Regions from separate parts of the Dactylosporangium sp. CS-047395 genome, predicted to be linked through region 2. Evidence: riboswitches for the same ligand, from Rfam matches in the RefSeq annotation. Region 2 holds a riboswitch; the other holds the start of a gene.
The links. Region 2 has a riboswitch for thiamine pyrophosphate ahead of ACQP00_RS46170 (ECF transporter S component). Riboswitches for the same ligand answer to the same signal wherever they lie in the genome.
Positions count from the first base shown of each region.

Region 1: another riboswitch for thiamine pyrophosphate. It lies ahead of thiS (sulfur carrier protein ThiS); the one in region 2 lies ahead of ACQP00_RS46170 (ECF transporter S component).

Region 1 covers NZ_CP192015.1:9,420,786-9,436,458, reverse strand. Annotated here, with positions in the region: gene ACQP00_RS44120 (SAV_6107 family HEPN domain-containing protein) at 1,020-1,541, shown strand; gene ACQP00_RS44115 (hypothetical protein) at 2,629-3,636, shown strand; gene ACQP00_RS44110 (DNA polymerase Y family protein) at 3,778-5,289, shown strand; gene ACQP00_RS44105 (error-prone DNA polymerase) at 5,289-8,594, shown strand; gene ACQP00_RS44100 (hypothetical protein) at 8,649-9,428, opposite strand; gene ACQP00_RS44095 (hypothetical protein) at 9,448-9,885, opposite strand; gene ACQP00_RS44090 (hypothetical protein) at 9,878-10,240, opposite strand; gene ACQP00_RS44085 (hypothetical protein) at 10,435-10,854, shown strand; gene ACQP00_RS44080 (aldo/keto reductase) at 10,904-11,884, opposite strand; gene thiE (thiamine phosphate synthase) at 11,978-12,523, shown strand; gene thiO (glycine oxidase ThiO) at 12,520-13,557, shown strand; TPP riboswitch at 13,582-13,692, shown strand; gene thiS (sulfur carrier protein ThiS) at 13,686-13,898, shown strand; gene ACQP00_RS44060 (thiazole synthase) at 13,891-14,664, shown strand; gene ACQP00_RS44055 (thiamine phosphate synthase) at 14,658-15,179, shown strand; gene thiD (bifunctional hydroxymethylpyrimidine kinase/phosphomethylpyrimidine kinase) at 15,176-15,673, shown strand, end outside.
Region 2 covers NZ_CP192015.1:9,871,662-9,887,334, reverse strand. Annotated here, with positions in the region: gene ACQP00_RS46230 (cytidine deaminase) at 1-271, shown strand, start outside; gene ACQP00_RS46225 (isoprenyl transferase) at 648-1,445, opposite strand; gene recO (DNA repair protein RecO) at 1,442-2,236, opposite strand; gene era (GTPase Era) at 2,236-3,129, opposite strand; gene ACQP00_RS46210 (FtsK/SpoIIIE domain-containing protein) at 3,145-6,357, opposite strand; gene ACQP00_RS46205 (HAD family hydrolase) at 6,557-7,285, shown strand; gene ACQP00_RS46200 (sigma-70 family RNA polymerase sigma factor) at 7,251-8,096, opposite strand; gene ACQP00_RS46195 (aminotransferase class IV) at 8,080-8,967, opposite strand; gene ACQP00_RS46190 (hypothetical protein) at 9,005-9,388, opposite strand; gene ACQP00_RS46185 (PHP domain-containing protein) at 9,388-11,124, opposite strand; gene ACQP00_RS46180 (energy-coupling factor transporter transmembrane component T family protein) at 11,203-11,910, opposite strand; gene ACQP00_RS46175 (ABC transporter ATP-binding protein) at 11,907-13,244, opposite strand; gene ACQP00_RS46170 (ECF transporter S component) at 13,241-13,819, opposite strand; TPP riboswitch at 13,894-14,008, opposite strand; gene ACQP00_RS46165 (alpha/beta fold hydrolase) at 14,061-14,882, shown strand; gene ACQP00_RS46160 (acyl-CoA dehydrogenase family protein) at 14,939-15,673, shown strand, end outside.

The DNA.
Region 1 (15,673 bases), 450 kb from region 2:
CACGCCAGTGGCGGCCTGACCTCGGTGCGGAGTGATCGACAGGCGTTGGGTGCGCGGGCCGGAGGGGCTCGCCGGGGTGATCGTACGAACGGATGTACGAAAATCCTCGCTGAACCATTGCCACTCACCGGGTCGGCCGGTGTACTCTTGAGCCATCGAACGAGTGTTCGAACTGCTTCGGGTAAGGCGATTCGCGGCGCCAATCCCGAGCGCGGTCCGCGACACCGCGGAGGCCGGATTTTCGCGGGTCTGGCCTCAGGCGGGGCCGCCGTTCGCCGCCCACGACCCCCGGGCGGCGGACGGCGACCCAGCCGGTCGGGTGTGGTGTGGGGAAGCTCCACGCCCGACCGGCACGCCGTCGCAGTCGCGGACCGGCACCCGTTCGACCCACAACTGCATATCGCTCCACCCGCCCTCTGGCTCGCCGCTCCGTTCGCGATCACATCCGATCGCGGCCGGCTCGGCCAGGGGGCGACCGGCGCCGCACCCGTGACGCCGGCTTGCAGCTCCACCCCGCACCTTGTTTCCGCACGGCCCTGAAGTTCCGCAGTTCGTTCCGCAGTCCGTTCCGCAAGTCCGCGCCGTCCACTCGTCGCAGTTCCGCAAGACCAGTTCCGCGGTGCGTTCCCGCAAGACCGGTTCCGCAGTCCGTTCCCGCAAGACCGCAGTTCCGTTTCCGTAAGACCGCAAGACCGCAGTTCCGTTCCCGCAGGACCGCAAGTCCGCAAGTCCGCAGTTCGTTCCGTACAGCCCGGAGCGTCGTGGTCCATCGCCTCGAAGCTCCACGGCCCGGATCGACGGTCCGCAGTTTTCGCAGGCCGCAGTCCTCGCAGTCTGCAGTTTTCGCAAGCCGCAGTCCTCGCAGTTCATAGCTAGAGCCCCACGGTCCATAGCCAGCTTCAGCGGTCCCATACGCCAGGCGGTTGCGACTCCCCCCGCAGCGGCACGGCATGCGCACCAAAGCGCACTCATCGGCGCAGGCACGAAACCTGCCGACGTACCACCGAGGGAGAGCACCGATGCCGACGAACCGTTCGACCAGCTCGTCCAACATCAGTCGTTTCCCGGCCCCGACTCCGGCCGCCGGGCCGAGCGGTGCTTCCCGCCAGCAGCTTCCGATTCCCGCGCATGCGCTTCCCCACCGCACCCCGCGCGAACTGCTCACCATGGCCCGCCACGGGTTGGAAGAGGCCGCCGAGATTCGGGCCGACGGCATGCGGTACGCGACTGCCCACCTCGCGGCCCTGCGCGCCGCCGCTGCGGTCCTCGCCGCTCGCGCCGTGCCCGCCGCGCCCGGCCGTCGCAGCCGTGTGACCAGCGTCTGGTCGCTGCTGGTGCTGGTCGCCCCGGAACTGAGCGAGTGGTCCGCCTTCTTCGCCGCCACGGCGAGCAAGCGCTCCGCCGCCGAGGCCGGCATCCCCCGCGTGGTCACCGCCCGCGAGGCCGACGACCTGATGCGCTCCGCGGAGCAGTTCATCGCCGTCGTTGAGGTCGCCCTCGGCTACTCGTACCAGCCGAGGCTCGAAGGCCTGGCCAGCTGACCCGCGCCCAGCCAAGCTCGTGCAACCGACAGCCGGCCACCCGCGCTCACCGTTCGCCGCGCCCACAGCTCCGGCGCCAGACGCTGATGTTTCGGGCGCGCCCACGTTTCAGGTGAAGCCCGCCGCGCCCGCAGCTCCGGCGCCAGGCGCTGACGTTTCGGGCGCATCCAGGTCTCAGGTGAAGCCCGCCGCGGTCGTAGCTCCGGCGTCAGGCGCTGACGCTTTGGGCGCGCCCACGGTTCAGGTAAAGCCCGCCGCTCCGGCGTCAGGTGCTGACGTTTCGGGCGCAGCCACGTCTCGGGTGAAGCCCGCCGCGCCCGCCGCTCCGGCGTCAGGCGCTGACGTTTTGGGCGCAGCCACGTTCCAGGTGAAGCCCGCAGCTCCGGCGTCGGCCCTCCGCCCCGACCGAGCCGACCACCGCGGCCGAGCCGACCACCGAGCAGCTCGCCACGACCGAGCGGGCGCTGACGTTTCAGGCGCAGCTACGTCTCAGGTGAAGCCCGCCGCGGTCGCGAGTTCGACGCTCGCGCCGCGGTGGGGCTTTGCCGTGCCCGCCTTCTCGGTCGAGGGCGCTGCGCTCGAAGGTGCCGGCGGCGCTGCGCCTGAAGGTGCCGGCGGCGCTGTGCCCGAAGGTGCCGGCGGCGCTGCGCTCGAAGGTGCCGGCGGCGGTGAGGGTGGTCCCGCGCCCGAGTCGGTTGGTGTGGGCGGAAGCGTTCCGTTGCTTGAGTTCTCGTCGCCGGCCGTTGCTGAAGCTGTGTCGTCTGGGATTGGGTTCGTGCCGATGGCCCCCACCGTCGTGTTCGTGCCGCTCCCGGCTTCCCCCGACGCGGAGTTCAGTGGGCGGTCCGACGCGGGACTCGATGGGCGGGTCGTTCCGCCCGGGGCCAGGTCGGCCTGGCCTGGGTTTCTCACGGCGCCGCCTGACAGTGGGCGCGCGGCCTGAGTCGTCCGGCAGGACGTCAAAAGGCCGATCCGTCGCTCGTGAGGAAAGGGGGAGCTTTTCATAAGTGTGGGCGATTTGCCCATATTTGTACAGGCTGATACGACGCGTGGGGGAGCAAGAAAGGCCGTGGCTGGCGCATCGGGCTTGGCGGTTGCCGAGCTTGAGGATGGGGCGTACGACGACGTGCGGCCCGAGGACGACGACTGGTCCACGATCAGCGTCGTCGGTGGCCGCGCGTCCCGGCGCATCGACCGAACGGCCGCCAACGCCGATAAAAGCGCCGCCCACGCCGACAAAAGCGCCGCCCACGCAGACAAAAGCGCCCACGCAGACAAAAGCGCAGACAACGCCGACAAGAGCGCGAACGCAAAAGCAAAAGCGAAAGAGATCGAGGCCGCGCGGGCCTTCGTGGTCGGGCTGGCCGGGAAGCCCAAGGAGCGGCTGCAGGTCGTGCGGCCGGCCAAGCTCGACGGGGTGGTGCGTACCGCGGGGGAGCGGGACGTCGAGGTCGTTGCCGGGACCAGGTCGTTGCCGGTGGTGGCGGGGCTGCGGGAGCTGCTGCCCGGCGGCGGGCTGCGGCGCGGGGCCACCATCGCCGTGCACACCTCGTCGGTGTTGCTCGCGATGCTCGCCGCCGCGTCGAAGGCCGGGTCCTGGTGTGCGGTCGTGGGGGTGCCGTCGTTCAATCCCGTGGCGGCGGCCGAGATGGGGATCGCGCTCGAGCGGTTGGCGTTGGTGCCGCATCCCGGTACCGAATGGACGACCATCGTCGCCGCGATGCTCGATGGGTTCGACATCGTGGTGACGGCGCCGCCGGGGGCGATCGCGCCGGTCGTGGCCGGGCGGCTCGCGGCGCGGGCCCGGCAGCGGGGGAGTGTGCTCATGGCGGCGGGGTCGTGGGCCGGGGCCGACCTCACGCTGGCGCCCGTCGACGGGGTCTGGGGCGGCATCGGCACCGGACGTGGCCGCCTCCGCCACCGCGAGCTCACCGTCCAGGCGCGCGGCCGCGGGTCCGCCAGTGCGCCGCGCGAGGTGACGCTGCAACTCCCCGAGATGACGGGCACGCTGCCGCCGGTGACGCACGCGCTGCCCGCCGGTGACCGTGCCGCGAACCGGGAGCAGGAGCCGGTCAAGCTGCGCAGGGTGGGGTGACCAGACAAGGTGACCAAACAAGGTGACCGAAACCAAGGTGACCAAAACAAGGCGACCGAGAACAAGGCGACCGGGAACAAGGTGACCGGGAACAAGGTGACCGAGAACAAGGTGACCGAGAACAAGGTCACCAAAACCAGCATGCGCACGATCGTCGTCTGGTGTCCCGACTGGCCCATCGTGGCGGCCGAGATCGTCGACGGGTACCCGTCCCAGGAGCCCGTCGCCGTCCTGCACGCCAACAAGGTGCTCGTCGCCTCGCCCGCCGCGCGGGAGGAAGGGGTGCGGCGAGGGCTGCGCAAGCGGGAGGCGCAGGGCCGCTGCCCGCATCTCATCGTGCTCGACTACGACCCCGGCCGCGACATGCTCGCGTTCGAGCCGGTGCTCGCCGCCGTCGAGGCCGTGGCCGCGGGGGTGGAGGCGCTGCGGCCGGGGGCGTGTGCGCTGGCGGTGCGCGGGCCCGCGCGGTACTACGGCGGGGAAGCGGTCGCCGCCGAGCGGATCGTCGAGCACATCGCGCAGCAGTGCGGGGTGGAGGCGCAGATCGGGATCGCCGACGGCACGTTCGCGGCCGGGCTCGCCGCGCGGGCCGGGATCATCGTGCCCGACGGGGAGACGGCGGAGTTCCTGGCGCTACAGAGCATCGCCGCGATCGGGCGGCCCAACCTCGTCGACCTGCTGCGCCGGTTGGGCATCCACACGCTCGGGGAATTCGCGGCGCTGCCGGGGGCGGACGTGCTGGACCGGTTCGGGTTCGACGCCGCGCTCGCGCACCGGCTGGCCGGCGGGCGGGACGAGCGGCCGCTCGCGCCGCGGCAGGCGCCGCCCGATCTCGTGGTCAGCGAGACGTTCGACGAGCCGGTCGAGCGGGTCGACGCCGCCGCGTTCGCCGCGCGGAACCTGGCCGAGCGGCTGCACGACCGGCTCGGGCGGCACGGGCTGGCCTGCACCCGGCTGGCCATCGAGGCGGTCACCGAGACCGGCGAGGAGCTCACGCGGACCTGGCGCCACGACGGCCTGCTGAGCGTCAACGCCGTCGCCGACCGCCTCCGGTGGCAGTTGGAGGGGTGGGTTCGAAACGGGCAGAACCGACGGATCGCCACCATCGCCCTCATCCCCGAAGGCGTCATCGCGCACCTCGGCATACAGCCTGGCCTCTGGGGCGAAGCCGGCGAGGAACGCGACCGCGCCCACCGAGCCATGTCGCGAGTACAAGGCCTCCTCGGCCCCGACTCCGTGCTCACCGCGGTCCTCGACGGCGGGCGAGCGGACCAGAGCCGGATCCGGCTCGTGCCCTGGGGCGACGAACGCCAGGCCCGCGCGACCGAGGCGCCGTGGCCCGGGCGCATCCCGAGTCCGAGCCCGGCCACGGTCTACCCCGACCCGATCCCGGCCACCGTCAGCGACGCGGCCGGCGAACCGGTCGGGGTCGGCGGCCGCCTGGAGCTCACCGGCGACCCGCACAGCATCACGATCCACGACGAGACCATCGAGATCACCGGCTGGGCCGGACCCTGGCCGATCGACGAGCGCTGGTGGGACGAGGAAGAGGCGGTCCGGGCGGCCCGGTTCCAGCTGCTGCTGGCGGACGGCCGGGCCTTTCTGGCGGTACTGCGAAACGGAGCCTGGCACATGGAAGCGCTGTACGACTGATGGGCTTCACGAACCCCGACATCCCGTGGTCGAAGCTGCACGACCGGATGAGCTGGGAGCCCCCGGGCCCCGAGTACCACCCGGACGTCCTGGCGGCCGACGGCGGCGACGCGCCGGCCTGGTCGCGCAAGCGCGCGGAGTACACCGCGCCCGCGATCGACCGGGCGCGGGACACGGTGCCGTACGCCGAGCTGCACTGCCACAGCAACTTCAGCTTCCTCGACGGCGCCAGCCACCCCGAGGAGCTGGCCGAGACCGCCGCCCGCCTGGGCCTGGAGGCCCTCGCCATCACCGACCACGACGGCTTCTACGGCGTGGTGCGCTTCGCCGAGGCGGCCCGGGCGCTCGACCTGAAGACGGTGTTCGGCGCCGAGCTCTCCCTCGGCCTGCCCGGGCCGCAGAACGGCGAGCCCGACCCGCTCGGCCGCCACCTGCTGCTGCTCGCCCGCGGTCCGGAGGGTTACGCCCGGCTCTCCCGCGTGCTCAGCGAGGCCCACCTGCGCGGCGGGGAGAAGGGCCGTCCGGTGTACCACCTGGAGCAGACCGCCGCCGCCCTGCGCGACCACGTCGTGGTGCTCACCGGCTGCCGCAAGGGCCCGGTGCAAGCGGCCCTCCTGGACAGCGGCCCCGACGCGGCCAGACGAGCCCTTGATGAGCTCGAAACCCTGTTCGGCGCCGAGAACGTCGTCGTCGAGCTGACCTCCCACGGCGACCCGTTGGACGACGAGCGCAACGACGCCCTCTACACCATGGCGAAGCAGGCCATCGCCACCAACAACGTCCACTACGCCGTGCCGAGGCAGCGGAAACTCGCCACCGCCCTGGCCGCGGTGCGGGCGAGAAGAAGCCTCGACGAGATCGACGGCTGGCTCCCCGCCGCCGGCTCGGCCTACCTGCGCTCCGGGGCCGAGATGGCCAGGAGGTTTGCCGCCTACCCCGGCGCGGTGGCGGGCGCCGCCCGGCTGGGCCGCGAGCTCGCCTTCGACCTGCAGCTGGTCGCCCCCAACCTGCCCGACTATCCGGTGCCGGTCGCGGGCGTCAGCGAGATGGAGTGGCTGCGCCACCTCACGGCGGAGGGCGCGAAGGAGCGGTACCCGGGAAATGCCAAGGCCCACGCCCAGCTGGAACACGAGCTGGCGATGATCGAGGAGCTGGACTTCCCCGGCTACTTCCTGGTCGTGCACGACATCGTCACCTTCTGCCGCGACAACGGCATCTACTGCCAGGGCCGCGGCTCGGCGGCCAACTCGGCGGTCTGCTACGCGCTGAAGATCACCAACGTCGACGCGGTGCGGTGGGGGCTGCTGTTCGAGCGGTTCCTGTCCCCGGAGCGCGACGGGCCGCCGGACATCGACATCGACATCGAGTCCGATCGTCGCGAGGAGGTGATCCAGCACGTGTACCGCAAGTACGGCCGCACCTACACCGCCCAGGTCGCCAACGTCATCTCGTACCGGCCGAAGTCCGCCGTCCGCGACATGGCCAAGGCGTTCGGGCACTCCCCGGGCCAGCAGGACGCCTGGAGCAAGCAGGTCGAGCGCTGGGGCGCCGTGGCCGTGACGGAGACCGAGGACATCCCCAAGCCGGTGGTGGACTTCGCCAACGAGCTCATGACGTTCCCCAGGCACCTCGGCATCCACTCCGGCGGCATGGTCATCTGCGACCGCCCGGTGATCGAGGTCTGCCCGGTCGAGCACGCCCGCATGGAGAACCGGACCGTCCTGCAGTGGGACAAGGACGACTGCGCCGCCGTCGGGCTGGTCAAGTTCGACCTGCTCGGGCTCGGCATGCTCTCGGCGCTGCGGTACGCGTTCGAGATGATCGACTCCGAGCTGGACATCGCGCACATGCCGCTGGACGACCCCGAGGTGTACGACATGCTCTGCCGGGCCGACTCCGTCGGGGTGTTCCAGGTCGAGAGCCGGGCCCAGATGGCGACGCTGCCCCGGCTCAAGCCGCGGACGTTCTACGACCTGGTGGTCGAGGTGGCGCTGATCCGGCCGGGCCCGATCCAGGGCGGCTCCGTCCACCCGTACATCCGCCGCAAGAACGGACTGGAGGAGGTCAGCTATCCGCATCCGCTGCTCCAGCCGTCGCTCGAGAAGACCCTGGGCGTGCCGCTGTTCCAGGAGCAGCTCATGCAGATGGCCATCGACGTGGCCGGCTTCACCCCGGCCGAGTCCGACGAGCTGCGCCGGGCGATGGGCTCGAAGCGCTCGATGGAGCGGATGAGCGCGATCCGCGACCGGCTCTTCGCCGGCATGGCCGAGAACGGGATCACCGGGCCGCTCGCGCAGGAGCTGTTCGAGAAGCTGGCCGCGTTCGCCAACTACGGCTTCCCGGAGAGCCACGCGATGAGCTTCGCCTACCTGGTCTACGCCAGCGCCTGGCTCAAGCGCTACCACCCGGCCGCGTTCTGCGCCGCGCTGCTCAACGCCCAGCCGATGGGGTTCTACTCGCCGCAGTCGCTGGTCGACGACGCCCGCCGGCACGGGGTCGAGGTGCGCCGGCCCGACATCAACGCCAGCGCGGCGGCGGCCACGCTGGAGGGCGACCCCAAGCCGGACGTGTCCGAGGCGCCGCGCGATTGGGGCCGGGACGGCCCCGCGGTCCGTCTGGGGTTCAGGTCCGTGCGCACGCTGGGTGACGCGGTGGCGGAAAAGCTCGCGTCGGTACGGCACGAAGGCGGCCCCTACACCTCCCTGACCGACGTCGCGCGGAGGGCGGGCCTGTCCGCGGTACACCTGGAGGCCCTCGCGACCGCGGACGCCTTCGCGAGCCTGGGACTCACCCGCCGCGAGGCCCTGTGGGCGGCCGGCGCCGCGGCCCGTGAGACGGCGAACCGGCTGCCGGGCACGGTCGGCGGCCAGCACGCGCCGATGCTGCCCGGCATGGACGCGGTCGAGCGGATGGTCGCCGACGTGTGGGCCACCGGCCTGGCCCCGGACGCGCATCCGGCCCAGTTCGCCCGGCCCTACCTCGACACCATCGGCGCGGTGTCGATCGAGGGCCTGCAGGCGGTCAGTGCCGGGCGCCGGGTGTCGGTCGGCGGCATCGTCACCCACCGCCAGCGCCCGGCCACGGCCGGCGGGGTCACGTTCATCAACCTCGAGGACGAGACCGGGATGCTGAACGTGACCTGCACGCCGGGGCTCTGGCAGCGGTACCGCCGGGTCGCCCGCACGGCCAACGCGATGGTCATCCGCGGGGTGCTGGAGAAGGCCGAGGGGGTGCTCAACCTGCGGGCCGACCACCTCGCCGCGCTGACCCTGCCGATCCGCTCGCCGAGCCGCGACTTCCGCTGACGCTTGCCGGGTGCGGCTTGCGCTGACACTTCCGCGTGCGGCTCCCGGTGCGGCTCAGCCGGTGGCCAGGCGGTCCCAGTCGGCGGCGAACTGCATCGGGTCGCTGGGGTTGGCCTTGATCGGGATGACCCCGCCGGGCTGCATGACCGAGACCCGTTCCAGCGGCACCGCGAACACGGCCGGACCCGCCACCGGGGCGCGACCCTGCACGGCGATGTGCAGCTGCGCGGAGTACAACGGCCGCCCTTGCTCGTCGAGGCTCCCGGCGAACTCGGCCGACAGCACCCGGATGGTCCCGGGGATGCCGGTGGCGAGGATCTGCTGCTTCAGGAAGGGGTCGGCGGGCGGCGGCGTGGGTGGTGCCGGCGGTTGTTCGGCCGCGAACGACCACTCGATGACCACCTTGGCCGGGTCGAGCGGGTCGACGAGCACGGTCAGCGGGCGGCCGGTGCCGAGCATGCCGGTCGCGATCAGCGGCACGTACTCCTTCACCGTGGTGTCGTAGGTGCCGTGCCCGGGCGCCGTGATCCGCAGCTGGAGCGCGACCTGGGGCTGCTCGTTCATGTACACCCCGGTCTGGCGCGCGCCGAGGACCTGGGCGGTGCCGCGCACGCCGTGCTCGCGCAGGGCCTGGGCGTCCTTGAACCGCCGGTGGAAGCGCCGCCCGAACAGGAACAGGATCACCGCGGTGACCATGAGCGCGCCACCGACCAGCGTGAATGTCGTGGTGAGCTCGGGCACGACGGCCCCGACGCCGACGAAGACGCCGCCGAGCAGGAACTCGAAGACGGCCACGAGGTACATCACGATGGCCGGCCCACGGGAAGTGGTCATGGCGCGAATGGTGGAGCAGTCAGCCCTTCGCCGCTGTCGTCTCCGCGACCGCCCGCTGTCCGGAGGTACGCCAGAGCCAGAACAGGCCGACGAACGGCAGGACCAAGGGGACCCAGCCGTAGCCCTCGCCGAAGCCGGACCAGACGGTCGGGTGCCGGAACGCGGCCTCGTCGACCAGGCTGGCCGTGCCGACCGCGAGCACGCCGAGCAGCTCGAAGCCGACCGCGAACCAGGCGACCCGGCGCGAGGCCGGGCTTGAGCGGGCCAGGGCGACGGTGGCCACGATGTAGACCAGCGCGGCCAGCGCCGAGAGCGAGTAGGCCAGCGGCGCGTCGTGGAACTTGGTGCCGATCTGGACGCCGGCCCGCGCGCTGGCGGAGAGGGCGAACACGCCGTACACGAACACGAGCACGCGCCCGAAGCCGCGGTTGAGGGGTTTCCCGGTCTTGTCAGCCATTCCAGATCTGTCCGAGTCGCAGGATGAGCACCGGCACGATGACCGCCGCCGCCCCGATGAGCAGCGAGCCCCAGCGGGTCGGCTCCATGCGGGCCAGCACGATGCCGGCCGGGGGGAGCAGCACCGCGGTCAGCAGGTACCCGATGAGCGTGACCATGTCGCCGCCGGTCGGCCGGCTACCGTCCGCCAGCCCGACGACCAGCGCCACCACCTGGACCGCCACCAGCGCCTCGACCGCCCACAGGCCGATGAACAGCGGGCGGGACGGCTCACGCTGCCGGAAGAACTCGACGAACGCCCAGACGGCGACCACGAGCGACAGCACGTGTGCGGCGATTGCCAGCGGCCCGATCACGGCCGACAGCGTATCCCCGCCGCGGATCGGTATCCTCGGCAGCATCGGTCCTGGCCGGCGGTAGGACACGCCGCGCTCCGTGAGCGTGGTTCACTTCTGTCGGCAAGCCGCCACTGGCACGTTTCCGGGATTCTTCCGCGTAACCGTGGCCGTACCGTTCATGGCAACGCAATACGACGACCAAGGGGAACACGATGAGCGACTTCGACGCCGGCGACACTGGTCACGACGTGGACTACGGCCACTTCTCGGCCGGCCAGGAGCACGACGGTCTCGACCAGCTGCACCAGGCCCAGGGCTCGGAGCACGACGCGCAGTCGCAGTTCGGCGTGTACGAGGACGACCACCACGCGCAGGAGTCCACGGACTTCTCGACGGGCCAGCACGTGGAGTACGACCAGCCGGCCGCCGTGCACTTCGAGTCGACCGACTTCACCAACTACAGCCACGACGCGTCCGAGGACGACCACACGTTCGCCGCCCAGGGCAGCGAGCAGACCCACTCGGCCGAGTTCGGCGAGCTGGACGCGCTGTCGCAGCGCTTCGACACCGCGTTCGCCGAGGGCACCGAGCTCCACGGCGGCGAGGGCCAGTTCGGCGTCGCCGCGAACTAGTCCCACCGTTGTACCGAAGGGGGCCCCGGCGGGCCCCCTTCGTGTTGTCTCAGGAGTGGCCGGAAACGGCCTGCGGGACGTAGCCCGCCGCCAGGCGCTCGAGCTCCTTCTCGTCCAGGGTCAGGTCGGTCGCGGCGATCGCGTCCTCCAGGTGCTGCAGCTTCGTGGCGCCGACGATCGGGGCGGTCACGGCCGGCTGGGCGAGGAGCCAGGCCAGCGCGGTCTGGGCCGGGCTGACGCCGCGCTCGGCGGCCAGTTCGGCGTTGGCGTCGACGATGTCGAACGCGCTCGCCGAGTACAGCGAGTCGCCGAACGGGTCGTTGTTGGCCCGCGTGGTGCGGCGCTCGCCGTCGCGGCCCCGGTTGCCGGCGAGCAGGCCCCGGGCGAGCGGGCTCCACGGGATGACCCCGACGCCCTGGTCCTGGCAGAGCGGGAGCATTTCGCGCTCTTCCTCGCGGTACACGAGGTTGTAGTGGTTCTGCATGGCGACGAACGGGGTCCAGCCGTTCGCGCGGGCGAGGTACTGGGCCTTGGAGAACTGCCAGGCGTACATGCTCGACGCGCCGATGTAGCGGGCCTTGCCGGCGCGCACCACGTCGTGCAGGGCCTCCAGGGTCTCCTCGATCGGCGTGTTCGGGTCCCAGCGGTGGATCTGGTAGAGGTCGACGTAGTCGGTGCCGAGCCGGCGCAGCGAGTTGTCGATGCCGGCCAGGATGTGCTTGCGCGACAGGCCGCCGTCGTTGGGGGTGTCGCTCATCCGGCCGTGCACCTTGGTGGCCAGCACGTAGTCGTCGCGGCGCGCGAAGTACTTGGCGAGCAGCCGGCCGGTGATCACCTCGCTGGCCCCGAGGGAGTAGACGTCGGCGGTGTCGAAGAACGTGATGCCGGCCTCGGCCGCGCGGCGCACGAACGGGTCGGCACCCTCCTCCTCCAGCGCCCACGGCCGCTGGGCCGGGTCGCCGTAGCTCATCATGCCGAGACAGATTTCCGAGACCTGCAGGCCGGTCCGGCCGAGTCGTACTTGCTTCATGTCTGAAAAGCTATCGCGGTGCATCCTCCTGAACGGCCACTCGGACGACTGCATCTCATCACCGACACGAGACCGGGCCGCGACACCCTCGCCGTGGTGGCCGCGGCCCTGCGCGCGGGCTTCGACGTGGTGCAGGTGCGCCCCGAGGACCACGTCACCGACCGCGAGGCCTACGAGCTGACCGTGCGCGTGCTCGCCATGTGCCGCGAGCTGGGCCGCACCTGCCTGGTCAACGACCGGCTGCACATCGCCCTGGCGGCCGGGGCCGACGGCGGGCACGTGGGCGCCGACGACCTGCCGGTGGCCGCCGCCCGGCGCATCCTGGGCCCGGCCGCGATCCTCGGGGCGACCGCGCGCAACCCGGTCACGGCCCGCCAGGCGGTCGCGGACGGCGCCTCGTACCTCGGCGTAGGTCCTGCTTACGCGACGGACACCAAGGCCGGCCTGCCCGACGCCATCGGGGTGGCGGGGGTCCGCGCGGTCGCGGCGGCGGTCCCGGTCCCGGTGGTGGCGATCGGCGGGGTGACCGCGCACCGGGCGCCGGAGCTCTATGCGGCCGGCGCGCACGCGGTCGCCGTGGTGGGTGCGGTCAGCGGGGCGGCCGATCCGTTCGCCGCGGCCGCGGAGTTCCTCCGGTGAGCGTCGCGATCGTCGGGGCCGGGATCATCGGCCTGAGCATCGCGTTCGAGCTGGTCGAGCGGGGTGTTGAGGGGATCACGCTGTACGACGGCGATCCGGGGCGGGGTGCCGGGCTGGTCGCGGCCGGGATGCTCGCGCCCACCGCCGAGGCCGTCTTCGGCGAGGAGGACCTGCAGGCCCTGATGCTGGAGTCGGTGCGGCGCTGGCCCTCGTTCGCCGCGCGGGTCGAGGCGCGGACCGGCGTTGCGATCGCCTACCGCACCGAGGGCACGCTGCTCGTCGCCCTCACCGCCGACGACCAGGCGGAGGTCGACCGGCTGATCGGGTTCTACCGCCGCGCCGGTACCGCCATCGAGCCGCTCACCGGCCGCCAGCTCCGCGAGCGCGAGCCGCTGCTGGCCCCGCGGGTGCGCGGCGGGGCGTACGCGCCGGGCGATCACCAGGTCGACCCGCGGCTCCTGCTGCGCGCGCTGCGCACCCTGCCGGTGCGGTTCGAGCGGCGGGAGATCACCGATCTGTCCACGCTTCGGGAAGATGTGACGATCGTCGCCACCGGGATCGGCTCGGCCGCGCTGACCGGGCTGCCGGTGCGCCCGGTGAAGGGTCAGCTGCTGCGGCTGCGCGGGCCGGAACCGCTGCTGCGGCACGTGGTGCGGGGCGTGGCGGCGGGGCGGGACGTGTACCTCGTCCCGCGGGCCGACGGCGAGCTCGTCGTCGGGGCCACGGAGGAGGAGCGCGGCGCCGACACCACGGTCACGGCCGGCGGCGTGCTGGACCTGCTCCGCCCGGCCGCCGACCTGCTGCCCGGGGTCGCCGAGCTGGTCCTCGCCGAGACCCTGGCCGGCCTGCGCCCGGGCACTCCGGACAACGCCCCGGTGATCGACCGGCTGCCCGGCGGCGCGTTGGTGGCCACCGGGCACCACCGCAACGGCGTCCTGCTGGCCCCGGCCACCGCGGCGGCGATCGCCGACCTCATCGTCTTCGATTCGACGGAAATCGATATCAGCGCGTTCGGGTCCGGCCGCTTTACCTGAGCCCGACGGCGGCGTTATGGTCGAGGCGTATCCCACGGGAGTCCGGTGTGACCGGGCTGAGAGGGGGGCTGTGAGCCCCCGACCGTCGAACCTGATCCGGGTCATGCCGGCGCAGGGAGGCAGGAGTGATGAGCCACATGCAGCTCGTGGTCAACGCCGTCGCATCGACGGTCGCCGACGACACCACCGTCGCCGACGTGGTGCTCGCGCTCGCCGGGGACGATCCCCGCGGGATCGCGGTCGCCCTCAACGGTGACGTGGTGCCCCGCTCGCACTGGGCGCAGACCCGCCCGGCCGACGGCGACCATGTCGAGGTGCTGACGGCGGTGCAGGGTGGTTGACACCGCGGACGTCCTGGTCCTCGACGGCGTCGAGCTGCCGTCCCGGCTGATTCTCGGTACGGGCGGCGCCACCAGCCACGCCGCGCTGGAGGCCGCCATCCGGGCCAGCGGCACCGCCCTCGTCACCGTGGCGCTGCGCCGGCTCGACCCGGCCGCGCCCTCGCTGCTCGACGTGGTGGAGCGGTGCGGCGTGCGCGTGCTGCCCAACACCGCCGGCTGCTACACCGCGACCGAGGCGGTCAAGCTCGCCCACCTGGCGCGGGAGGCCTTCGGCACCAGCTGGGTGAAGCTCGAGGTGATCGGCGACGAGGAGACGCTGCTGCCGGACGGGGTCGAGCTGGTCACCGCGGCGGCCGAGCTCGCGGCGGACGGGTTCGTCGTGTTGCCGTACACGAGCGACGACCCGATCCTCGCCCAGCGCCTCGCCGACGTTGGCTGTGCCGCGGTCATGCCGCTCGGCGCGCCCATCGGCTCCGGCCTGGGCATCCGCAACCCGCACAACATCGCGCTCATCCGGCGGCTGGTCACCGTCCCGGTCATCCTCGACGCCGGGATCGGCACCGCCTCCGACGCCGCCCTCGCCATGGAGCTGGGCTGCGACGGGGTGCTGCTCGCCTCCGCCGTCACCCGGGCCGAGCACCCCGCGCGCATGGCCGAGGCGATGCGCCTCGCGGTGCGGGCCGGGCGGCTGGCCCACCTGGCCGGGCGCATCCCGCGCCGCCTGCACGCGACCGCATCCAGCCCGACCGGAGGCATGCCGTGGTAGCACCCATCGAGCCGCGTCTCGTCCTGTTCACCGACCGGCGGCAGGCCGAGCGCCCGCTGGACGAGGTCGTCGCCGGCGCGATCGACGGCGGCGCGCGGGTGGTGGTCCTGCGCGAGCACGACCTCCCGCCGCGGCGCCGGCTGCAGCTCGCGGCCGCCCTGCGCACCCGCCTCGACCAGGTCGGCGGCCGGCTGCTGCTGGAGGAGGACGGGGCGGTGCGCAAGTGCCACAACCTCGAGGAGCTCTTCGCGGCGGCCGACGGTCCGCGGTACGTCACGCTCTCCCCGATCTTCGCCACCCGCAGCAAGCCGGGGTACGGCCCGCCGCTCGGCCTGGCCGCGCTCGGCCGGATGGCCGTCGTGGCACCGGTCCCGGTGTACGCGCTCGGCGGCGTCGACACCCCGGCCCGGGCGCGCGACTGCCTCGACGAGGGCGCGGCGGGCGTGGCCGTGATGGGTGCCGTCATGCGCGCCGACGACCCGGCGCGGCTGGTCAAGGAGCTGCTGACCGCATGAGCGCCAACCCACCGGTCGCCATGACGATCGCCGGCTCGGACTCGGGCGGCGGGGCCGGGATTCAGGCCGACCTGAAGACCTTCGCCGCGCACGGCGTCTTCGGCACCAGCGTGATCACCGCGCTCACCGCGCAGAACACGGTCGGCGTGCGGGCCATCTCGGCCGTCGACCCGACGTTCGTCGCCGCGCAACTCGAGGCCGTGCTCGACGACCTGCCCGTCGCCGCGGTCAAGACCGGCATGCTCGCCACCCCCGAAACGGTGGCCACGGTCGCGAGGTTCGCGCCGCGGCTGCCCGGCCTCGTGGTCGATCCGGTGCTCGTCGCGTCCTCGGGCGACCGGTTGTTCACGGCCGATGCCGAGCGGGCGTACCTCGAGCTGCTCTTCCCGCACGCCACCGTGGTCACCCCGAACCTGCGGGAGGCGTCGGTGCTGCTGGGCCGCGAGGTCCTCGACGCCGACGACGCGATCAAGGCCGCCGCCGACCTCGCCGGC
Region 2 (15,673 bases):
CGCCGTGGAGGGCGCGGCCGTACGCGACCAGGACGGGCGCACCTACAACGCGGCCTCGGTATCCTTGCCGTCCTTCTCGCTCACGGCCCTGCAGCTGGCGGTGGCCTCCGCCGTTTCGTCGGGCGCCACGAAGCTGGAGGCGGCCGCGGTCGTCACGGAGGCCTCGACGCTGGACGACCTCGGGCGCGCCGCGGTTCGCGAGGTTTCTCCAGCGGCGCCTATCCACCTGGCCGCTCCGGACGCGACCGTCTTCGCCACCGTCACCGACTGACCACACCGCCCGGCCGCACGCGGGCATCCACGCGCATGCCGCGGACGCCCCGCCGCATGCCGCGGAACGCCGGGCAGCGGCGCACACCACGCCCCATCGCGTAGTCGGCGCACTGGCGTTCGTGCCCGCGTCCGGCGGGCTGTGTGTGCGTCTTGGCCGCCGCATGTCGTGGCCCGCTGGTGCCGTTTGATCGCGTTGGTCACGCTCTCGCCGTTGCGGTTCCAAACCACGGCTGGTGGGCGACTAAATGCTGATAAGTCCGAAATGTCGGGCGCGCCAGCGCCCGACATTTCGTGGACCCAAGCCCCGTGCGGCAGGGACGCGAGGCGGAGATCGTGAGGGGGTGTGGGTGGAGGCGAAGCCTCCCCCACGGAAATCAGACAGTCAGCGTTGGCACGACGGGGTTGGGGATGGCGCCGCCGAAGCGGCGGTCGCGCTTTGCGTAGACCTCGCACGCGTACCAGAGGTGGCGGCGGTCGAAGTCGGGCCACAGCGTGTCGACCGAGACGAACTCGGCGTACGCGGCCTGCCAGATCATGAAGTTTGACGTCCGCATCTCGCCTGAGCTGCGGATCAGGAGGTCTACGTCCGGGAGGTCCGGTTCGTCCAGGTAGCGGGCGAAGGTCTTCTCCGTGATGCGGTCGGCCTTCAGGCGCCCCGCCTTCACATCCGCCGCGATGCGGGCGGCCGCGTCGGCGATCTCCGCTCGGCCGCCGTAGTTCACGCACATGGTGAACGTCAGGAGGTCGTTGTGGCGGGTCAGCTGCTCCGCGTACTCGAGCTCCGAGATCACCGAGCGCCAGAGGCGGGGGCGGCGGCCGGCCCAGCGGACCCGGATGCCCATCTCGTGGAACTCGTCGCGGCGGCGGTGGATCACGTCGCGGTTGAAGTTCATGAGGAAGCGGACCTCGTCGGGGGAGCGCTTCCAGTTTTCCGTGGAGAAGGCGTAGGCGCTGACGTACCGCACGCCGAGCTCCAGGGCGCCCTCGATGACGTCGAAGAGCGCGGCCTCGCCGGCGGTGTGGCCGGCGGTGCGGGGGAGTCCGCGTTCCTTGGCCCAGCGGCCGTTGCCGTCCATGATGATCGCCACGTGCTGGGGCACGGCCTCCTTCGGCAGCGCCGGCGGGCGGGCGCCGGTCGGGTGTACCGACGGCGGGCGGAACTTGCTGCTCACGGACGTTCCTTTCCAGAAACCGGGCGGGGGCGCTCCTCGCGATCAACCAAGGGTAGTGATCGCAGGGAGCGTTCCAGGTGCCACTGCAGGTGCGCGGCCACCAGGCCGCTCGCCTCGCGCTGATGGACCGGGGACGCGGCGTCGGCCACCGTCCAGTCGCCCTCGGCCAGGGCGGCCATCAGGTCGATGGTGGCGGGGGCAGGGTGGGCGGCACCGGGCGGGCGGCAGTCGGGGCAGACCGCGCCGCCGGCCGGGATCGAGAAGCCGCGGTGCGGGCCGGCCGTACCGCACACCGCGCACTCCCGCAGCGCCGGCGCCCAGCCCGCGGCGCCCATCGCGCGCAGCAGGTACGCGTCCAACACCAGGCTGCAGGCGTGCTCGGCCACGGCCAGGGCCCGCAGCGCGCCCAGCGTGAGCTGGAAGAGCCGCAGCGACGGCTCCTGCTCGACCGGCGTCAGGCGCTCGGCGGTCTCCGCGATCGCGCTCGCCACGGTGTACCGCGAGTAGTCCTCCAGGAACCGCCGCCCGAACAGGTCGACGCCCTCCACCTGGCTGATCACGTCGAGGCTGCGGCCCTCCAGGAGCTGCACGTCGATGTGGCCGAACGGCTCCAGCCGGCCCCCGAACTTCGAGGTGGTGCGGCGCACCCCCTTGGCGACCGCGCGGATGCGGCCGTGGTGGCGGGTGAACAGCGTGATGATCCGGTCCGACTCGCCGAGCTTCTGCACCCGCAGGACCACGGCATCGTCCCGGTAGAGCTTGCCGCGAAAACCCGAGCCCCCGCCGGACATCAGAAGCCCAGGCGGCGCAGCTGCTTCGGGTCGCGCTGCCAGTCCTTGGCCACGCGCACGTGCAGGTCCAGGTACACCCGGCCGCCCAGCAGGTCCTCGATCTCGCGGCGGGCCCGGGTGCCGACCTCCTTGAGCCGGCTCGCCTGGTGACCGATGACGATCGCCTTCTGGCTGGGCCGCTCCACGTAGATGTCGGCGTAGATGCGGGTCAGGCCGTCCTCGGGGAGTACCTCCTCGACGAGGACGGCGATCGAGTGCGGCAGCTCGTCGCGCACCCCGTCGAGGGCCGCCTCGCGGATCAGCTCGGCCATGAGCACCTGCTCGGGCTCGTCGGTGAGCATGCCGTCCGGGTACAGCTGCGGCGAGCGCGGCAGGTGCGAGACCATCACCTCGACGAGGGTGTCGACCTGTTCGCCGGAGCGCGCGCTCACCGGCACGATGTCGGCGAACGCGGCGAGGCGGTGCACGGCCAGCAGGCGCTCGGCCAGGGTCGCCTTGTCGACCAGGTCGATCTTGGTGACGACCGCGACCAGGGTGGCCTTGAGCTCGGCGATCTCGCCGCTGATGAACCGGTCGCCGCGGCCGATCTCCTCGTCCGCGGGCAGGCACAGGCCGATCACGTCGACCTCGCTCCAGGTCGCCCGGACCAGGTCGTTGAGGCGCTCGCCGAGCAGCGTGCGCGGGCGGTGCAGCCCGGGGGTGTCGACCAGCACGAGCTGGGAGTCGTCGCGGTGCACGACGCCGCGGATGGTGTGCCGGGTCGTCTGCGGCTTCGGCGACGTGATCGCGATCTTCTGCCCGACGATGGCGTTGGTCAGCGTCGACTTGCCGGCGTTGGGACGGCCGACGAAGCAGGCGAAGCCCGCGCGGTACTCACCCGGTGTGTGCTGCACGATGGTTCAGCGTACTCAAACCTCCAGCTGCAACTGGCGCGGGCGCTGTGCAGGAGTTGTGGGCACGTGTGCGGAAGCCATGGCGACCTGCAGTTCGACCGTGCTCTCGACCACGCCCCGGCCCGCCGCGCGCAGCACGATCCGGCCCGGCATCAGCCGGGAGAGTGACGTCGGGATCGCGCTGCGCTGTTCAGTGGCGAGCACCAGGTGCACCCCGACCGCCTTGCCGCCGGTCGCGATCGCGGTCAGCTCGTCGTTGAGCAGCGGGTCGTAGCCGTCGACGAGGACGAGCACGCGCGCGCCGTCGTGTTCCGCGAGGGCCGCACGCTCCGCGACGAGCTTGCCGATGGTCCCCAGCAGCTTCGACGCGCCCTTCGCATCGTCGAAGTCCACGCGGTACACCCGAAGTGCGCCGCCGTCGTAGCGCTTGGCGAACGCGACCGCCACGGTGTCCAGCAGGGTCGACTTGCCGGCGCCCGCGGGGCCGAAGACCAGCAGGTGGCCGAGCTCGTCGAGGTCCAGCGGCCAGACCTGCACGGCCTGGGAGTTGGGCAGGTCGACCATGCCGATCGGCGCGGCGAACGCCTCCCGGCTCGACTCGGGCAGCTCCGGCAGCGCCTCCAGGTCGTAGCTCGCGTCCAGCGGCGCGTGCCAGGCCTTCGGCTGGTCGGGCACCCGCGCCTCCCGGTGCGCGGCCGAGATCGCCGCCACGAGCCGCTGCAGGTCGGTGACCTCGCCGTCCTCCACCACGAGCGGCTCAAGATCGTCAGGCTCGTCGGTGTCGAACGGAGGAACCGGCGTGTGCAGGCCCGACTCGAAGCGCCACTCGCTGACCAGCGTCGGTCCGTGCGAGCGGTCGGACGGGGAGCGCGCCCCGCCGTAGGCGATCTGCACGGCGTCGGGGTCGGAGGTCACCGTCCGCACGAACGCGCGGCCGGGCAGCAGCGGGGACAGGTGGGCGGCGTCCGGGCGCTCCAGGACCTCCAGGCTGTCCTGCTCGTCCTCGACCCGCAGCGCGATGCGCAGCGGCGCCTCCGCGCGCATCTCGTCGTCGATCTCGCCGGCCGGGCACGCCGTCGACAGCAGCAGGTGTACTCCCGCCGTCCGCCCCCGTTTCGCCAGCTCGCGCAGGCCGGTGACGAACTCCGGCGGCGCGGCGGTGAACTCGGCCACCACGATGAGCAGGTTGGCGGGCGCGGCCGCCGGGTGCCGCCGCTCCATCTCCACGATGTCCTTGACCGCGTGCCGGCGCAGCACCGCCTCGCGCCGGCGGACCTCGGCCCCGAGCGAGACCAGGATGCGCCGCGCCATGTACGCGTCGTCGCCGGTGAACAGCCCGACCGTGTGCGGCAGCTCGGTGCACTCGGCGAACGTGGTGCCGGCGTGGTCGACGAGCACGAACGTGAGCCGGTTGGCCGGGTACGTCGCGGCCAGGGCGGCCAGGTAGGAGCGCAGCAGCCAGGCCCGCCCGGAGCCGGGCGCGCCCGCGATGATGCCGTTGGGCCCGTCGCGGCGCAGGTCGACCACGAGCGGGCCGGTGCCGCCGAAGCCGATCGGGGCGGCCAGGCCGCGGTCGCGGGTGGCGGGCACCCAGCGCTTCACGATCGCGCTCGGGGCCGGCTCCCCGCCGAGGCCGAGGACCTCGCCGAGCGGAGCGATCCGGGGTGCCGCCCCGCCGGCCGCGTCGCGGTTGGCGGCCAGGGCGTGGGCGACCCGGTCGGCGACCTCGGCGCCGATCCCGTCGCCGGTCAGCGCCACGACCCCGGCCGGCAGCTCCTGGGCGGTCGCGGCCGCCGTGAGCAGGCTGATCCCCCCGCGCGGGCCGTCCTCGACGAGACGGGCGAGCGACTCATGCGGTACCGAATCCGGATCTGGCAGTAAAACGACGACATGGGGCACGAACTGCTCGGCGATCGCGTGCCGGCCCAGCCGCCGCTGCCGCAGCAGGGCCTCGACCAGGGCCAGGACCCGGCGGCGGTCCTCGTCCTGGGCGGCCACCGTGCGGGCGCCCGGCGCGAAGGCCGCGGTCAGCGTGCGGGTGTGCGGCAGCCAGCCGGTCCACCGCCAGTGCTCGGCCTCCTCCGGCGTGGCCAGCACCACCAGGGCCAGGTCGTTCGGGCCGGCCAGGGTGGCCAGCTGCACGACCCAGGAGCGCAGCACGGCCCGGCGGGTCTCCTCGTCGCCGTGCGCGCCGAGCGCCCCGAGCGTGCGCAGGTCGGCCTCGACCGGGACGTCGGGGTCGGTCGCGTACCGCTGCCGCAGCGCCGCGATCCGATCGGTGTGCGCGGGATCGAAGTCGCCGGTGGTCGCCGCCTGCTCGAAGCGCAGCCGGCTCGGCTGGTCGGCGGTGGCGATGCGCAGCGTGAGGAAGTCCCGGTCGTCGGGGCGGCGGGCCGGCTTCTCCTGCCGGTCGGCCGCCCGGGCCAGGTGGGCCACGCTGGGTGCCTCGGTGCGGCGGGCCTGCACGACGGCGCGGTGCTTGATGGCCGCGTCGGCCTCGGCCCGCTCCATGGCCGCTTCGAACTCGGCGGCGGGGTCGGCGGACCGGCGGCGCAGGGCCAGGCGGCGGCGTTTGAGCGGCTGCGGTACCACGGGCAGCCACACCGCCGGCGGAGGACCCTTGGGCAGCGGATCGTCGGCCGGCACCTCCTCGACCGTGATGAGCGTGGCCCCGAGCCGCAGCAGCTGCCCGCCGGCGAGCGTGGCCGTCCCGGTCAGCGGCTCCCCGTCGAGCCGGGTGCCGCCGGGGGAGCGCAGGTCGGTGGCGGCCACCTCGTGGCTGCCGATGCCCAGGTGCAGGTGGCGGCGGCCGGCGGTGGGATCGGTGAGCACCAGGTCACCGGCCGGATCGGTGCCGATGACGAACTCGCCCGGGCTCAGCGGCAGCCAGACGCCGGCGTCCGGGCCGGCCAGCACCAGCAGTTCGAAGCGGTGCCCCTCGGCCCGCTGCGGGCGCTCCGGGCGCTGCTCGGGCGGGGCCAGCAGGATCGCGTCGCCGCAGCGGATCCCCTGGTCGCCGAGCGGGCGGTTGGGGTCGAGGCGGCGGCCGGTGCGGGCCAGCCAGGCCCAGGTGGTCTGTTGCGGCCGGTCGGCCGGGTCGAGCAGCCCCAGCAGGGCGGCGACGAGGTCGGCGACCGCCCCGCCCGGGTCGGCCCGCAACCGGACGGTGCGATCCAGGGTCGCGGCCGAGTCGCGCCTGGTCACTCGCACGTCGATCAGCAGGTCCATGGACCGGCCCCTTTCTTCCCGCGCAGCGAAATCCGTCGTCGGTCCCGAGAAAGCCTGGTGGCGGGGCGGACGCACTGCGAGGCTCCGTCCTCGACAGTAAGCGCCGCGACGCCGAGTGGATCGCATCGACGCGCGCCAGGATTTCCTGCTATTCCCTCATAAAACGGGCCGAAAGCCGTATGGGTTACCCTCGTGGACCATGACATCGGGCATGACGGTGCGGGTCGCGATGTGGTCCGGGCCGCGGAACATCTCCACGGCGATGATGCGCAGCTTCGGCGCCCGGCCCGACACGGTGGTGGTCGACGAGCCGCTCTACGCGCACTATCTGGCCGAGACCGGACTCGACCACCCGGGCCGGACGGAGATCCTGGACTCGCAGCCGCGGCGGTGGCAGGACGCCGTCGCCGGGCTGCTCGCGCCCGTCGACGCCGCGGTGTTCTACCAGAAGCACATGACCCACCACCTGTTAACGCGGATCGGCCGGGACTGGCTCGGGCAGGTCAGCAACGCGTTCCTGATCCGCGACCCGGCGTACGTGGTCGCCTCCTACGCCAAGGTGCGCGGCGAGCCGACGCTGGAGGACCTCGGCTACCCCCAGCAGGTCGAGATCTTCCGCTCGTACGGCGGCCCGGTCGTCGACGCGGCGGACGTACTGCGCGACCCGGCGGGCACCCTGTCCGCGCTGTGCGCCGCGCTCGGCCTGGACTGGGACCCGGCCATGCTGAGCTGGCCGGCCGGACGGCGGGACACCGACGGGGTGTGGGCGCCGCACTGGTACGCCGCGGTCGAGCGCTCCACTTGCTTCGCCCCCTACGACCCGAAGCCCGCCGACGTCCCCGCGCACCTGCGGGACCTCGTCGAGCGGGCCCGGCCGCTGTACGACGAGCTGGCTACGGCGGCGCTGCGGGCAGGCCGAACCGGCTGAAGTCGGCCTCCAGGAACGACACCACCTCGGCCACGAGCGGCCCCTCGAACCGCAGCACGTCCAGCCCGGACGGCACGAACACGCCGTCCACCTTCCGGTAGGTGCCGAACGCGAGCTGCCCGTTCGCCGTGGCCGGCAGGAACCGCCACTCGAACCCGGCCAGGTCGGCCACCAGCGCGCGGATGGCGTCCCGGCCGGAGTAGCGCTCCTCCAGGGGCGGCATCGAGTACCGCGCGTCCTCCGTCAGCATCGCCACGATCGCGTCGACGTCGCCGGACTCCCAGGCCCGCGCATACCGGGCGGCCTGCTCCCGGACCTTGTCGTCGGGGGCGGTGCCGGCGTTTTTTTCAAGATCTAAAAGCCGGGCCCGCTGCAGGGCGCTGTTCACCGCCGCGACCGAGGTGCCCAGCATTTGCGCCGTCTCGGCCGCGGAGAACCCCAGCAGGTTGCGCAGCAGCAGCACGGCGCGCTGGCGGGCGGTGAGGCGCAGCAAAGCGGCCACGAAGGCCAGCTCCATGCCCTCCTGCGCGACGAGCGCCGCCTCGGCCGCCGGGACCGGGTAGGGCTCGGGCCACTCCAGCTCACGGCGGCGGCCCTTGAGCATGGTCAGGCAGCGGTTGGTGGCGATGGTGAAGACCCAGGGCCGCACCGAGCCGGCGTCGAAGCGCTCGGCGCTCTTCCAGGCCCGCAGCAGCGTCTCCTGCACGGCGTCCTCGGCGTCGTCGAGCGAGCCGAGCATCCGGTAGCAGTGCGCGCGCAACTGCGGGCGCAGCGGGCCGACGAGCGCCTCGAAGTCAGACGGGGACGGCATTGGTACGGGCGTGCTCGCGGTACAACTCCGCGATCCGGCTCGTGACCGGGCCGACCTTCCCGTCCCCGATCGGCCGGCCGTCGATGGCGACCACGCCCGCGATCTCGCCCATCGTCCCGGTGCAGAAGACCTCGTCCGCGGTGTACATCTCCACCTGCGCCAGATCCCGCACGTGCACCGGCACCGGCGCGATGCGCAGCACGGTGTCGCGGGTGATGCCCTCCGGGCAGGCGACCGCGCGCGGGGTCAGCAGCTCGCCGCCGGCCACCGCGAACAGGTGGGTGGCGTTGGTCTCGGCCACGAAGCCGCGCGCGTCGAGCATCATCGCGTCGTCGGCCCCGGCCACGTTCGCCTCGAGCTTGGCCAGGATCGAGTTGAGCAGGTTGTTGTGGTGGATGCGCGGGTCGAGCACGTCCGGGCCGGGCCGGCGGACGCTGCTGGTGACGAGGGTGAGGCCGCTCGTGTCGTACACCGGGGCCTTGAACTCGGCGAGCACGATCAGCGTGCAGCCGGAGCGGTTGAGGCGCGGGTCCATGCCGCTGGTGACCTTCACGCCGCGGGTCAGGGTCAGCCGCACGTGCACGCCGTCGCGCATGTCGTTGGCGGCCAGCGTCGCGCGCAGGGCCGCGATCACGTCGGTGTCGGCCGGGATGCCCTCGAAGCCCAGGGCGACGGCCGAGCGCCGCAGCCGGGCGAGGTGCTCGTGCAGGCCGTAGACGCCGCCGTCGTACAGCCGCAGCCCTTCCCACACCGCGTCGCCGCCCTGCACCACGGAGTCGAACGGGGACAGGCCCGGCTCGTCCCGGTGCCGGAGCGTGCCGTTGACCCAGTACTTCACGTCGGCGTTGCGCTCGTCGTACCGCTGCAGCATGTCCCCGAGACTAGCCCGGGGACATGCCGCAACAGGTTCAGTGGTCCGCGCAGCAGGGCCGGTTGTTCGGCGGCTCGAAGGGCACCAGCACGCCGCCCCGGCCGAACTGGGTGACCAGCGTCAGCACCCCGTCGCGCCAGATCGGCCGCACGAAGTCGCGCGTGTCGACCAGCATCTCGGGCACGGCCGCCAGGCCGCCCAGGATCACGACCTTCTCGATCGCCGAGCCGGCCACGATCGCCGACACCGCGATGGTGCCCGTGAGCCGCTCATGGCCCTCGAACACCACCTGGCGGGCGCCCTCCGGGGGCTTCTCCGCCTCGGTGCCGACGGCGACCTGCCCGCCGGAGAAGTACGTGAACGCGGGGCGGCCTTCCGTCAGGATGTGATGGTCGGCCGCCTGGACGTCGGGGAACGGCATTACCGGGGGAGAACCCAGATCGGGTTCGCGTAGAACCAGAGGTCCTTCCACGGGTCGGCGTCGCCGAGGACGTCGATCGCCGGGCCGACCGGGTCGATGCCCGCACCCAGGTAGCCGGGGGCGGTGCGGTTGCCGTCGGTACCCCGCACGCGCACGTAGAACGGCTGGTCCGCGACGCCGAGGTCGTAGGTGAACGACACGGAGCCGCTCGTCTTGGTGACCTCGAACGACTTGACGACCTTGGTGTCGGGGGCCTTGAAGGTGTCCTTGTCGGACACGGCGCCCTTGACGGCACCCCGGATGACGTCGACGCGGGCCAGCTTCGGCACGAAGTTCGCCCAGTTCGCCTTGGCGGCCAGGTCGACCTTGATGACCAGCTCGGCGCGCTGGCCGCGGCGCAGCTGCACCGAGCCGCCCAGGGTGGTGCCGACCGGCGAGCCCTTGACGCGCACCTGCACGTCGAGGCCGTCGATCAGGCCGCCGTGGTCGACCCACACGCGACCGGCACGCATGCCGGCCATGACCGCCGCGTAGCCGAAGTTGCTCGCGCCGACGTGCGTGCGGCTGTAGTAGCCGGGCCAGAAGTCACCGGGGGTGAGGCTGGTCGGCTGGCCGTACACCGGGTCGAAGTGGTAGCCGTTGGTGTTGAAGTCCGTGTTGTCGGGGCGCTTCGCCGTCTCCTCGTAGACGACGTGCGAGTCCGAGTTCGCGGTGATCCACCACGGCTTGCCCTCGGCCAGGAGGCTGTCCCAGAGGCCGCCGACGGTGGCGGTCATCCAGTCGAAGCCACCCCAGGTGCGGTAGCTCTCCAGCGGGTAGCCGGGGTACGAGGCCGCGCCGGGGGCGTTGCCGTAGAAGCCGCGGGCGGAGCCGCCGCCGAGCGGCGTGGCGATGCCGGCCGCCTGGTGGCCGGGCGCGCCCTCGAAGCCGATCGCGATCTGCGGGTTGGCGTCGCGCCAGCCGCGGATCTCGTGCGGCGAGTCGATGCCGTTGCGGGCCGGGTGGTTGGCCAGGAACAGCGCGTCCTGGACCCGCCGCTTCGCGACCTGGTCACCCAGGAACTTGATGCCGGCGACCGCGAGGGCCTCGGTGACGTTGGCCGGGTTGACCGCGCCCTGCACCGAGCCGTCGAAGGTGCCCTCGAACTCCTTGAGGACGGCGACCTCGTTGGCACCGGGGTGCACGAACACGGTGCCGTGCTCGGCGGCCGGGATGTTCCACTCCAGGCCCTGGAAGACCAGCATGTCCTTGTAGTCGTCACGGGCCGCCCGGATCAGCGGGTTGACCTTGTCGACGCCGATCTTGGAGTGCTGGACGGTGCCGTGGTCGGTGATGACCATCCAGTCCAGGCCGTACGCCGACGCGTGCTTCACGTGGTCGTCGACCCGGTACATGCCGTCGCTGGAGAACTGGGTGTGGATGTGGTGGTCGCCCGCCAGCCACTTGTAGTTGTTGTTCGACGGGCGGTTGTGACCGTGGCGGTCCCAGCCGTCGAAGTCGTGGTGGTCGTCATCACCGTGCGCGTGCGCGACACCCGCGTTCGCCAGCGCCCCGCCCGCGGCGGCAGCGGCGCCGAGCAGGCCGGCGCGGCGAAGGAATCCGCGGCGGGAGACGTCGCCGGGGGAGAGCTCGCTGTCCGGGATCGAGGCGTCGAGCACCGCGGGGACGTCGCCGGTGGTCGCCGGCATGTCCGCGTGGTGATGGTGGTGGCCGTGGCCGGGATGATGACTGCCCATGGAAGGCACTCCTCAGCTGTTAGGTGGTCCTAACCGCCGACCCTCGATGGCGCGAGCGAACAACAGGTAGCGATATGCCTATGTGCGCGCGAACTTCAGCATGATCACCGTCGCTGCGAGGGTAAGGCCTAGGGCCACCACCAGCAGATCCATCCATCCGAAGCGGGTCTCGCGGGCGATCGTGCGCGGGGTGCCCCGGTCGAAGCCGCGGGCCTCCATCGCCGTGGCGAGCCGGATGCCGCGCCGGATGGCCGCCACGAGGAGCCCGAAGAGCGTCGAGAAAGGGCCCGCGCTGGTACCGCGAGCGCGCCGGGCCAGCCTGATCAGCCGGTACTCCCCGGCGAGCAGCGGGGCCAGGCGCAACGCGGCCAGCGCGCCGATCGCGAACCGGGGCGGCACCCGCAGGTGCGTGACCAGGGAGTCGGCGAGGTCGGTCGGGTCGATGGTGGCGAAGACCACGAAGCCGGGCAGGCCGACGGCGAGCAGGCGCAGGGCGTAGCCGACGGCGTTCTCGCGCACGTCCAGCCCGGCCATGTGGGCCACGACCGGCGAGTCCTCGGCCCCGAGCAGCACGGTGAACAGGAAGATGCCGGCCGCCGAGAGCAGGATCGGCCAGCCCCGCCGCCACAGGGTGCCCAGGCCGACCCCGGTGAACGGCAGGAGGACCAGCAGCACGCCGATGACGGTCAGCGAGGCGACCGGGTCGAGGGTGGTGACCACGGCTGCGGTGACCAGCAGCGCCGCGAGGAGCTTGGCGACCGCGTCGCGGCGGGAGAGCCAGGTCATCGGGTCAGCACCAGCCGCCGGTCGCCGATCGCGGCCACCAGCTGCGGGTCGTGGGTGACCAGCACCAGGGCCCGGCCCTCGTCGCGCAGGTCGGCCAGCAGCGTCACCAGCTCCCGCCAGGTGCGCAGGTCCTGGCCGAACGTCGGCTCGTCCAGCACCAGCACCCGCGGCGCGGCGGCGAGCGCGGTGGCGACGCTGAGCCGGCGCTGCTCGCCCCCGGACAGCGTGAACGGGTTGGCCAGGGCGAGGCGGTCGAGGTACAACCGCTGCAGTAATGCGTCGACCGTGCTGTCGGACGCGCCGCCGAGGGCGAGCTCGGCCCGGACGGTGTCGGTGACGAACTGGTGCTCGGGGTTCTGGAACACCGACCCGATCCGCGCGGCCAGGGCCTTCGCGCGCCAGCGGTGCGGCAGGCGGCCCGCGTCCCGTCCGGCGAGCGCGGCCGAGGCCACCACGCGGCCCCGGGCCGGTCGGGTCAGGCCGCCGAGCAGCAGGGCGAGGGTGGTCTTGCCGGCGCCGTTCGGGCCTTCGACGGCGAGCGCCTGACCTTCCAGTACACCTTCGTCGATCGTGTTCTTCGTGTGCGGCAGGGCCAGCGCCTCCGCGGTGAGCAGGGCCTCGCCCGGGGCCGTCCGGGCCCGGCGGGACGGCAGCGGGGCGCCCGGCGACCACACCGCACCCGCGCTCGCACTGTCGTCGCCGATGACGATCGTCCGGTCGACCAGGGGCAGGGCCTCGTCGATGCGGTGCTCGACCAGGATCAGGGTGGCGTCGAGGTCCTGGATGACCTTGGCGATCGCGGTCCGGACCAGCTGGGCGCCCTCCGGGTCGAGGTTCGCGGTCGGCTCGTCGAGCAGCAGCAGCCCGGGCCGCAGCGCGATGACGCCGGCGATGGCCAGGCGCTGCTGCTCGCCGCCGGAGAGCGCGGCGGTGCTGCGGTCCCGGTCGTACGGGAAGCCCACGGCGCTCAGCGCGGCGTCGACCCGCGGCCAGATCTCGGCCCGCGGCACGCCCCGGTTCTCCAGCCCGAACGCCACGTCGTCGCCGGCCCGGCTCATCACCAGCTGGGTCTGCGGGTCCTGGAACACGATCCCGGTCTCCCCGCGCGCCTGCCGGGCCGGGACCCCGTCCACCAGGACCTGGCCCTCCTGCTCGCCGGAGTCCTCGGCGAGCAGGCCGGCCAGCGCGGCGAGCAGGGTGGACTTGCCGGCCCCGGAGGCGCCGAGCAGCAGGACCCGCTCACCGTGCTCGATGCGCAGATCGAGGTGGCGGATCGCCCAGGCCTTGCGCCCGGCGTGCCGCCACCCGAATCCGCGGAATTCGACCGTACTCAAACCGCGATTCGTTCCCGGCCGCTCGGGAACCGATCGAGGACACCGGTGCGCGAAAGGGCCCGCTGCAGGGCCCAGCTACCGGCCCCGGCCACCACCGCGCCGCTGGCCACGACCAGCAACGCGTAGGTCCACTTCTGCCCGGCGCTGAACGTGTCGCCGTAGTAGACGCTCAGGTCGAACAGCGCCGCGCCGACGCCGGACAGCGCGCCCGCCACCAGGGCATTGACCAGTTTGTACTTCCGGTAGCCGGTCGCCGCGAAGCCGAACTCGCCGCCGATGCCCTGCACCAGGCCGGACACGACGACGGTGAGCCCCCAGGCCGAGCCGAACAGCGCGGAGACGGTCGCCGCGACGAGCTCGGTGTAGAGGCCGGCGCCGGGCTTGCGGATGACGAGCGGGCCGAGGACGGCCGGGATGAGCCAGATGCCGTAGATGACCGCGCGCCACGGCAGCGCGAAGCTCTCCAGGGCGTTCCACAGGTTGTTCCAGGCGTAGAACACCCCGGCGAACGCGACGGCGATGATGGACGCGACGACGATGTCGACGGTCCGCCACCGGGTCTCGGTGGTTTCCATGGTTTCGGTACCTCCCAGTTCGGGGCGAACCAGAAGGAGACGCGACGCCACACCGCATGTGCGGCGTGACGGCTTGCGTGAGGTGACCGAGCTCCCTGCGCTGGCATTACCCAGATCAGGTTCGAGGGTCTGCGGGGCCGTTGGGCGGCCGTCGCACTCTCAGCGCTGTGCGCTCCCCTGTCGGATGTGCAGTTGTTTTCTGAAGGTAACAGTGAACGTTGCCGGCTCGTAGTCTCGGGTCATGAAAATCACGGCGCGCTCGCTCACGTTCGATGTCGTCGCCGGCGGGCCCGAGGACGGCGAGCCGGTCCTGCTGCTGCACGGGTTCCCGCAGCACAGCGGCGAGTGGGCGGCCGTGACGCCGCTGCTGCACGCGGCCGGGCTGCGGACCTACGCGCTCGACCAGCGGGGGACCTCGCCCGGCGCCCGGCCCGCAGCGGTCGAGGACTACCGGATCACCGAGTGCGCCCTGGACGCCGTGGCCGTGCTCGACGCGCTCGACATCGCGTCGGTACACCTGGTGGGGCACGACTGGGGAGCCATCTGCGCCTGGCACGTGGCGTTGCGGCACGCCGACCGGGTGCGGACGCTCACGGCGGTTTCGGTGCCGCATCCGCACGCCTCGGCGTACGCCTATGCCAACGATCCGGATCAGAAGGAGCGGTCGGCGTACATCAAACTCTTCCGCCGGCCCGGCAAGGCCGAGTCCGTGCTGCTGGACGACGGCGCGCGCCGGCTGCGGGCGATCTTCGCGCCGCTGTCCGACGTCGACGGCTACGTCGCGCCGCTGCTCGAACCGGGCGCGCTGACGGCCGCGCTGAACTGGTACCGCGCGATGAGCTCGCTCGACCTGGTCGGGCTGGGGGCGGCGACGGTCCCGACGACCTACGTGTGGAGCGACGGCGACGTGGCGATCGGCCCCACGGCGGCCCGGGCCTGCGCGGACTTCGTCGCGGCGGACTACCGGTTCGTCCCGCTTGCGGGGATCAGTCACTGGATTCCCGATGAGGCGCCATCCGAGGTCGCGAACGCCATCCTGGCTCGCGCGGGCGTTCAGGCATAGCCATGGCTACTCGCGGGTAATAACCTGGCTTCAGGAGCGTCTACCTGGGGGTGTCCATGGTTGCGACGTCGGCGCGCGCGGAACGCGAGGCGCGCAAGGTCATCGAGGAGAACCGCGAGACCGAGTGGCGGAAGCCCAGCTTCGGCAAGGAGCTCTTCCTGGGCCGGTTCCGCCTCGATCTCATCGACCCACTGCCGGAACTCGACGCGGCCGCCGAGGCGCGCGGCACCGAGTTCCGCGAGAAGCTCGCCGCCTACATGGCCGCCGAGGTCGACGGGCAGCAGATCGAGCGCGACGCACGCATCCCCGACGACGTCCTGCGCTCGCTCGGCGAGCTCGGCGCCTTCGGGATGAAGATCGACCAGAAGTACGGCGGCCTGGGCCTCACCAACCTCGACTACTGCCGCGCGCTCATGCTCGTCGGCTCGGTCAACCCCTCGATCGGCGCGCTGCTCTCGGCGCACCAGTCGATCGGGGTACCGCAGCCGCTCAAACTGGTCGGCAACGACGAGCAGAAGCAGCGGTTCCTGCCCCGCCTGGCCGCCGGGGAGGTGTCGGCGTTCCTGCTCACCGAGCCGGAGGTCGGCTCGTACCCGGCCAACCTGCGCACCTCCGCCGTGCCCACGGAGGACGGCGACTACCTGCTCAACGGCGTCAAGCTGTGGGCCACCAACGGCACCCTGGCCACCCTGTTCGTGGTCATGGCCCTGGTGCCGAAGAGCGAGGGCCACAAGGGCGGCATCACGGCCTTCGTGGTCGAGGGCGACGCCGAGGGCGTGACGATCGAGAAG